Aridibaculum aurantiacum: one gene and its partner. Each later gene encodes a partner of the first gene's protein in a complex. Links are inferred from orthologs where the notes say so. Each region holds a gene or a part of one and is shown in the gene's direction. Other genes may lie near its edges.

What was found. The genes of interacting proteins can lie anywhere in the genome.
Region 2: the proteins of smc (region 1) and J4N22_RS14060 are in contact, whole or in part, in a crystal structure (PDB 3ZGX), measured with the Bacillus subtilis proteins. The link is inferred for Aridibaculum aurantiacum from one-to-one orthologs.

Annotation. Positions count from the first base shown.
Region 1 is NZ_JAFEWC010000001.1:2,427,687-2,433,123, reverse strand. Bases 774-4,804 are described here. They hold smc (chromosome segregation protein SMC), read left to right. Parts: upstream 774-1,079; coding sequence 1,080-4,604; downstream 4,605-4,804. Other genes in these bases: J4N22_RS10150 (DUF3592 domain-containing protein), read left to right, coding at 4,721-4,804. Also shown: J4N22_RS10160 (TonB-dependent receptor plug domain-containing protein), read right to left, coding at 1-570; more of J4N22_RS10150, read left to right, coding at 4,805-5,146; J4N22_RS10145 (hypothetical protein), read left to right, coding at 5,330-5,437. UniProt on the Bacillus subtilis protein: Required for chromosome condensation and partitioning.
Region 2 is NZ_JAFEWC010000003.1:46,694-50,835, forward strand. The notes cover bases 1,054-3,789. They hold J4N22_RS14060 (segregation and condensation protein A), read left to right. Parts: upstream 1,054-1,881; coding sequence 1,882-2,697; downstream 2,698-3,789. Other genes in these bases: J4N22_RS14055 (DUF3078 domain-containing protein), read left to right, coding at 1,054-1,808; J4N22_RS14065 (ATP-binding response regulator), read right to left, coding at 2,699-3,789. In the rest of the region: J4N22_RS14050 (DMT family transporter), read right to left, coding at 1-696; more of J4N22_RS14055, read left to right, coding at 828-1,053; more of J4N22_RS14065, read right to left, coding at 3,790-4,142. UniProt on the Bacillus subtilis protein: Participates in chromosomal partition during cell division. May act via the formation of a condensin-like complex containing Smc and ScpB that pull DNA away from mid-cell into both cell halves.

The DNA of each region.
Region 1 (5,437 bases):
TTTTAGGTAGCCGCCTACCTGCGCATTCCACAGGCCATATTCACCCACCACACCTTGCGCACTGATTTGTTTTCCGTCTGCTTTGCCTTTTGATGCAAATGTTTTCGTAATGATGTGAATAACACCTCCCACAGCTTCCGTTCCATAAATAGCTGATGAAGCACCTTTCAAAACTTCTATACGTTCAATTTCTGAAGGAGCAATAGGAATATAGCTATTAAAGTGTCCAGTGTTTGGGTCGTTCAACCGGATGCCATCCAGCACCACAAGCACCTGCTGAAAAGTGCCGCCACGCAGTACTATATCACTTTGTGCACCCATTGGACCACGTGCCTGCACTTCCAGGCCCGGCAGGTACCGTAGCAATTCATCAATTGAATTCACCGGGAATTTGGAAATGCTCTCGCCGCTGATGACAGTAATATTTCTGCCGGTTGTATTGGCTGATACAGGATGTAATGAAGCTGTAACGGTTATAGGATCCAGTTCCGCCTGTTGGCTGTTTGCAATGGTTCCATTTAAGATCAATGCTGAAGCCAGCACGACTTTAGAAAGTTTATTTCTCATCATAAAGTAGATGTGCGGCTTGTTTCATGTAGCAATCATCGCCAGCCGCCATTGTTTGGTTTAGAAATGGCGGCAAATGTAATCTCCACTACTACCTGCGGCAATTAAAAGACATTAAGAACAATTCGGATCCCCAACAATTGGTCTTACCACCTCATCACATACATTAGTATTTCTAATTTCTATGCTCTTACAGCTGTATCGTACTTCTAAAATTCTACTTCGTACCTGAGATCCAACTTCCAACTTCTAACCTCGTACTCAATCATCGTACTTCCGACTTCCCACTTCGTACCTGACCTCCTACTTCCAACTTCCAACCTCAAACTTGATATCCCACCTCGTCCTTGCAAATCACATCCTTTACCCACACCACCCGCGGCTTATTAACAGCTTTTCCACGTTATCCACCTATTTTTTACAACCGTTCACAGCGTTTGGACAATTTTTCCCATTGCTGGTGGTGCTCCTGCTTTTAATGTATGTTCGCACTTACCCTAAAATTGTAGATAGTGAGATTAAAGAGTTTAGAAATAAAAGGCTTTAAAAGCTTTGCCGACAAAACAGTCGTGAATTTCGATGAAGGGATCACCGGGATCATTGGACCCAATGGTTGCGGCAAGAGCAATATCATTGATAGTATTCGCTGGGTAATTGGCGAGCAAAAGATCAGTGCACTGAGAAGCGAAAACCTGGAGGCGTTGGTCTTCAATGGTTCGCGTACACGTAGCGCAAGTGGTCTTGCCGAGGTAAGCCTCACTTTCGAAAACACCAAGAACCTGTTGCCCACCGAGTTCAGCACCGTTACCGTTACCCGCAAATTCTATAAGAACGGCGAAAGCGAATACCGCCTGAACGACGTAAGCTGCCGGATGAAGGATATCCATAACCTGTTTATGGATACTGGTATCAGCACCGATAGCTACGCGATCATTGAACTGGGGATGGTGGATGATATCATTCGCGATAAGGAGAACAGCCGCCGCCGCATGCTGGAACAAGCTGCGGGTATCACTATTTACAAAACACGTAAAAAAGAAGCCAAGGCAAAGCTCGATGCAACGGAAGGGGATCTTAATCGCATTGAAGACCTGTTGTTCGAGATAAACAACCAGCTAAAGACACTGGAGAACCAGGCAAAAAAGGCTGAGAAGTATTACGAGATCAAGAAAGATTATAAAGAGATATCTGTTGAGCTGGCGAAAGCTTCATTGGAAGGTTTCAATGATACTTACCGCGAACTGAGCGAGCAGAGCGAGGTAGAGACTGATAAAAAGGTTCGTTTAGAAGCAGAAATTGCTACCGAAGAAGCTGCTTTGGAGCAAGAAAAAGTAGGCTTCATTGAAAAGGAGCGTGCGCTGCAGGCTATGCAGCACGAGTTCAACGAACTGGTGGCAAAGCTTCGCACACAGGAGAATGAAAAGAATCTTGCTTCGCAAAAACTGACATATCTAAAAGAAAAAGAAACCAGCATTGTTGACTTCTTGCATAAGGCAGAAGGACAATTGCAAGGGATAGATGAGTCTATAGAATTTACCACCGTTCAACTAAGTGAAGAAGAAGGAAAACTGGTAAATCTCCAGACGCAGCTGGATACTGCGCGGATGGACGTTGAGACCAAGCGTCGTGTGTTTGATGAGAAGCGTGGAAATATAGACCAGCTTCGCAGGCAATACCAGGAGATCCAGCGCAAGCAGTTTGATGCAGAGAAAAAAGTTGCGGTTGCTGATGCGTCTATTCAAAACCTGCAGAGAGCGCTAACACAGTTGCAGGACGAACGACAGCAGCGTGAAGCACAACTGAAGCAACTGGAAGAACAGCGTGCAGATAAAGAGCAAGAGCTGGAAGACAAACGTGTAGACCTGCGCCAATTGCAGGAGCAGCACGAGGCAACCAAGCAACAAATTTTGCAGACCCAGCAGGAGCTGGAAGCACTGCGACTAAAACTGGCAGAAGAAAACCGCAAGCTCGATAGCAAGCGCAACGAACACGCACTTTTGAAGAGCCTCATCGACAGCATGGAAGGCTACCCGGAGAGCGTGAAATTCCTGCACAACAACAAGAACTGGAACCATACAGCACCTATTCTTTCTGATATCATTTATGTAAAAGAAGATTATCGTGCAGCTGTAGAAAACGTGCTGGAGCCTTACCTTAATTATTATGTAGTGAACGACCTGCAGGAAGGTTTGGTTGCTATCAATTTGCTGGAAGGAAACAAGAAAGGCAAGGCCAACTTCTTCATGCTCGACAGCGTGAACAACTTTGTAAAAAAGGAGGAGCATCAGCCGGCCAAGACCATTCCGGCAATGGATGTAATAGAGGTAGATGAAAAATACCGCAAGCTGGCAGAGTACCTGTTGTGCAATGTTTTTATTGCTGATGACGAAGCAGCACTACAAGACAGCGACGGCGCTATCGTACTTGAAAAGCATGGCAAGTTTGTAAAAGGCAAATACAGCCTGAGCGGCGGAAGCGTCGGTTTGTTTGAAGGAAAGAAAATAGGCCGTGCTAAGAACCTGGAGAAACTGCATGAGCAGATAGTTGCGCAGGAAAACGTGGTGAATGCTTTGAAAGCTGACATCCAGGCGAAGCACAACCAGGTGATCGGCTATAGCGAGCAGTTAAAAGAAAATGCGATAAAGCAAACACAGCAGGAGATAAGCGATCTTACCAACCAGGTGTTTGCTTTGCAAAATAAGTTAGAAAACCTTTCTGCACTGCAGGCCACCAGCCAAAAGCGTTTGGAAGATCATGAGAATAACCTGGCGATTAACCAGGATGCCATTGCGGATGTACGTGAAGAATTGCTTACGCTAAATGAGCAGCTACAGGCATCAAGTGATGAGATGAAAAACCAGGAACAGGATTATCAATCTGCGGAGCAGGAGTACCAGGAGGTGAATAAACTATTCAATGAAAGTAACCTGGCACTGACCCGCCAACAGAGCAAGATTTCTGCGCTGAAGACGGAATTACAGTTTAAGCGTAATCAACTGAATGACCTGACACAGCAGGTAGAAGAGAACAAAGTTCAACTGAAGCAGGCAACGGAGAACATCATAGAAAATGAAGCTATTTTAAAAGATAGCGAAGCATTCCTCATCAACCTGATGCGGATGAAGGAAGAAGAAGAGAAGAAGCTAAATGAAGCTGACCAGGCGTACTACAACATTCGCAATATCCTTAGTGAGAAGGAAAGTGAAGTGCGCATGAAGACTAAGAGCAAGGAGATGATAGATCACCTGCTGACAGAGATAAAAGATAAACTGAACGAACTGAAGCTGCAGTTAGCTGGAATGAAAGAAAGGCTGAGCGTTGAGTTCAGGATAGAACTGGATGAAATCATTGACCAGCCACGTGCTACAGAAACACCGGTAGAAGAATTGCAGGCGGCTTCGGATAGAATGAAGAAGCGACTAGAGAATATGGGCGAGGTAAACCCTACCGCTATTGAAGCTTACCAGGAAATGAAGAAGCGCTATGATTTTATCGTGGAGCAAAAGAATGACCTGGTAACGGCGAAAGAAAGTCTGCTTCAAACAATCCAGGAAGTAGAAACTACAGCGAACCAAAAGTTCCTTGATACTTTTAACGCAGTAAGAGAAAACTTCCAGAAGGTGTTCCGCGCTTTGTTTACTGAAGAAGATTTTGGAGATCTTATTTTAGAAAACCCGGAGAACCTTGCTGAAACAGGAATTGATATTGTGGCCAAGCCTAAAGGTAAAAAACCAAGCAGCATTGGCCAGTTGAGTGGAGGAGAAAAAACACTTACTGCAACTGCGCTGTTGTTCGCAATTTACCTGATCAAGCCAGCACCATTCTGTATCCTCGACGAGGTGGATGCGCCGCTGGATGATGCCAACGTAGGTAAGTTCACCAAGATGATACAGCAGTTCAGCGAGAACAGCCAGTTCATCATCGTTACGCACAACAAGCAAACCATGGGCGCTGTAGATGTTATCTATGGTGTAACCATGCAGGAGCCTGGCGTGAGTAAGCTGGTGCCGGTGGATTTTAGGAGCCTGGCGAATTAAGTAAAAAGTCAAAAGTCAAAAATCAAAAGGAGAACGTTCAATGCTCGTTCTCCTTTTTTTGTGCCGCCAGTTTTTGCTTTTTGCTTTTTGACTTTTGATTTAGACATTTGCTTCCAATGTACAAATCCGTCGCTATTCTTTTTCTTGCTTGTTTTTCCTGCTATATTCTCTTTACCCGCACACCAGATTATTTCGACTCGGAATTTACTCCGGGAACAGTTGTATTGCCCGATACTGCTGATTGGGCAAAGAAAGCTGTGGTTTATCCTGTAGGTAAAGAAAAATTTACAGTTCCCATAGAAGGATGGGGCAGTAGCCAGGTAGCTAAGGGCGATAAAGTAACGGTTATCTACAACCCAACTAATCCTTCAGAAGGTGCTATGTATACCTTCTTTTCCTATTGGTTAAAATTGCCGGAACTTCTTATTTCTGCAACTATATTTCTCCTGCTATTTTTTGGTGCTGTTTTCATTACTGGTGAAAATCAACCCGAGGAACCAGACGATGGCTCTTACAAGAAAAAGAGAAAGTACAAGGACTGATTATAAAAAAGAAGGGCATCCCACTAATGAGATACCCTTTCCTGCTGCATAAAACCATCTACTAAACAAAAAACATAAAGAACATTATTCACATTCTTAGTGCTAGTGGTAAAAAGACCGGTGCTTTTCCACATGGTTTAAATTCTTCAACTGTAATCAGTTCCTTTAACTCCTTTTTCACGTATGCGTACCCCATTTCTGAATATTACAATAGTAGCTGTATTGCTGCTTTTATGTTGTTGTAGCAGCATACCTGCCTATCATTATTCCCGCCAAGGAAATGCTATACCA
Region 2 (4,142 bases), on another replicon or contig:
AAAGAAGACAGACGCCAGAGCGGTACCGAAAACCCCTAGTATAGTGCTTGCGCCAGTTGCATGCCAAAAAGCATAGGTGGTAGGTTTGGAAAAATAGCCAGTAATATATAGCACCAATAGCGATGGCGGTATGAGAAATGTAAATGCTAACGCCGCTATATCCATTGAAGCCGTGTTCTTCAGGTTCCTGCTTACGATGTTGACATTTATACCATAAAAAATAGTGGCTAGCAATACAAGGAAGGCAAAGTATAAATAGCCAAGCGTGATGTTTCCACGGGAGATAAACAGTAACGCCAGCCCAATAAAACCAACAATAACCCCAATATACCTTTGAACGGAAACCTTCATTTTGAAGAAAAGAACACCTATCAGGATGGTGAACAAGGGCGTCAAAGCATTTAAGATGCCGGCCAGAGAACTATCTATTCTTGTTTCTGCAATACAAAATAAAAATGCAGGGAAAAAGCTGCCAAGAAGGCCAGATAACAACACGATGTTGATCTTACTTCTATCGATATTCCGGATTGCTTTGATGGTGAAGGGAAGTAGAACTACACCCGCGCTTAGCATTCTTATTGCCGCTACCTGGTAAGGAGATAATTCTTCCATTCCAATCTTCATCAATCTGAACGAGCTTCCCCAAATAATAGAAAGAAGAATAAATATGCTCCAATTGATCAACCAGTTTTTCAATTCTTGATTTTGCGGCAAATGTCGCTAAAGGCTTTTGAATGGATACTTATTTATTTGTTAGCATAGAAGTTTCATTGCCAGTATTTGCAATGGCTTTGGCTATAGTTCATCAATTGGTAAAAATTTGGTAAATGATATTAAAGATTATATTTGCTTCGACCATAGCAGCTTATAAATTTTACCAACTCGAACTGCAAACAATGAGAAAACTGATACTAACTGCACTCTATACTTCTGCATGTATAGGTTTAACTGCTCAACCTACTTCCTCCACTACACGCACTACAACGGTTACCAATAAAACGACCAGCCAATGGAAACGTGGGGGAATGGTAAGTGTATCGTTATCTCAAGGCGGTACACGTAACTGGGCTCCTGGCGGCGACCGTTTTACACTTGCTGCAAACGGTTTTCTTAATCTATATGCTAATCATACCAAAGGGAATTTGCATTGGGATAATATGCTGGATGCAAACTTTGGTTTTCTGAATAGTAACAAGTTTGGAATTGTAAAAAATGATGACAAGCTTGATTTTGTTTCTCGCCTTACCCGCCAGATTGGTACTACCAGTTTCAGGTATGGTGCATGGGGTAATTTCAGAACACAATTTGCTGATGGATATGATTATGATGGTGATATACCTAAAAGGATCTCAGCATTCCTGGCGCCGGGTATAGCCAGCGTTTCACTGGGTGTAGATTATTATGGTAAAGGTGGCGCTTTCAACCTGCATGTTGGTCCCCATGCACGATGGATAATTGTTGCCAACAGGCCATACGAGTTGGCGGCCAATTACAATGTTCAACCAAACAGGGAAGTGAAAATTGAAGCAGGTGCTATGGCGAGTGTAGGATATAATAAAGAGATTATTCCTAATGTTACCTACCGCTCAAGATTGGATGTTTTCTCTGATGGTTTAGATCATCACCCGGGCAATGTGGATATATTCTGGACAAATATGTTTCACCTGAAAGTGAACCGCTACCTGGGCGTTGTATATAACTTCGACTTGCAATACGATGATGATACTCAGATATTTGGGTATGAGAAAAGCAGCCCGGGAACACAGTTGAAGTCTATTTTGGGAGTAGGCTTGTCCGTGAAGTTCTAATACATAATCCTTTACATTTGTGATGTCCTGTAGGCTTAGCTTGCAGGACTTTTTTATTTATAACTCTACTCTAATGGCGACTACAGAAACCTACCAGATTAAACTCCCGCAGTTCGAAGGTCCTTTTGACCTGCTGCTATTTTTCATTGAAAGGGATGAACTGGATATATATAACATTCCCATTAGTAAGATCACCAACGACTTTTTAGATTATATCCATTCGCAGGAGTCGCTTAATATAGAATTGAGCAGTGAGTTTATCCTGTTCATTTCTACCCTGATGCGCATAAAGGCGAAGCTCCTGTTGCCGCGTAAGGAAGTAGACGCTCAAGGCAATGAAATTGATCCGCGCCAGGAACTGGTAGATAAGATCCTGGAATATAAACGTTTCAAAGAAGCTGCGGTACAGATGGCTGAAATGGAGGCTACACGTATGCTAATGTTGCGCCGCGGAAACCTGCAAAAAGAACTAAACGCTATCGGTGAAACCGCTGGTGAAGGCACCGAGATACAAACAATCAGCCTCTTCAAGCTGATGAAGGCGTTTGAAAAGGTGATGATGAAAGTTCATGAGCGCCAGAACAAACCGGTGCACACGGTGGTAAGGTATAACTACTCAATGGAAGAAAGCCGGGAGTATGTACTGGACGTAGCACAGAAAGAACGAACCGTTTCTTTTGAAAAAGTTTTCGAGGTTTGTAATGACCGCATCCACGCCATCTTTCTTTTCCTGTCAATGCTGGAGCTAATACAGTTGCATTATATGAGCATAATGGTAGGCGAAGGCAAAAACAACTTCATTATAGAGTGGAATGAAAACAGGCAAGAGGAGGAAGTCGCGGGCAATAATGTTTCACCGGTTTTACCTACAGATCCAATAGCAGAGTAGTTTAATTCATCTCCGCCATTTCCTGCATTGGTTTCGTAGCGTACTTCTTGATCTTGGAAAGTAAGTGCGCTGGCTGGAAAGGTTTGAGAATACAATCTTTAAAACCTTGTTCTACCAGGCTGGTGTACATATTATTATCCATGAGCGCAGCAGTAAACGCTACTACTGGCAGGTGGCCATGTAGTAGCTTGATCTCCTTCAAGGCAGTATAACCATCCATTTCAGGCATTTCAAGATCCATCAGTACCAGGTTGTAATTGTTATCCTTAGCCAACACATCCATTGCTATTTTGCCGTTCTCGCAAGGTGTTACTACTGCCTTCCAATCTTCCAAAATCTTTTTAGCAATCATCATATTGATCAGATTGTCTTCGGCTATCAATATTCTATAACCAGAAAGATCAGAAAGATCGGTTTCTCCTTTGATTGACGAAGGTTGGTTTATACTCACTACAGGGAAGGTGATGGTGAAGTAGAACTTGCTTCCTTTGTCCTGCGTACTTTCCAGCAGCAGTTTACTATTCATCAGTTGCAAAAGTCGCTGGCAAATGGTTAATCCTAAACCAGTACCACCATACTTACGGGTGCTCTCGTTGTACACCTGCCAGAAGCTGTCAAAGATGCGATGTTGGACATCTGTAGGAATACCAATACCTGTATCCTGGACAGAAAAAAGCACCTCCATTTTTCCTTCCTCATGTTTTTTAAGGCGTGCTTCCAGTTTTACATAACCTTTCTCAGTAAACTTCAGCGCATTAGAAAGCATGTTATTGATGACTTGTACCAGGCGTACATCGTCAGCCATTATCAATGCATCCAGTTCAGGATCTATCTCTAGTTTTAGCTCCAGTTGTTTTTCTTCAAACCGGTTGTAGAAGGGTAGCAGCGACTGGGTTAGAATATGCTTCAGGTTACATTTTGAAGGATGGAGTTCCAGTTTGTCCTGCTCAATTTTGTTGAAATCCAAAATATCGTTCACCAGGCCCAACATATGGTCCGAGCAATATTTTAAAATATCCAGGTACTTCTGTTGCTCAGGTAACGATGAGCCGTTGCGGATAAGATTAGTAGCGCCAATGATCCCATTGAGGGGCGTACGCAATTCGTGCCCCATGTTAGAAAGGAACTTTGTACGTGCCTCAACCGCATCTTCTGCTTTATTTTTCTGTATCACAAGTGCCTTGGCATATTTGCGCTCCAGGTAAATACTTAGGTAAGAAAATGCTGCCGACAAAACAACTATAGAGAAGTTGTTGATGTAGAACATCTTGGTGTAGGTTTCATCCGAAATGTGCTGCCAGGTACTTCTTTCATCGCAGAAAACAAGCACGATTGCAAAGCATGTGATGGTAATAGAGAAATAGGTGACAACTTCCCACAAATAACTTTTGCTGTTGTTTATTAGAAAGGGAAGCGCAAACAAAACCGGTAAAAAATATAGATAT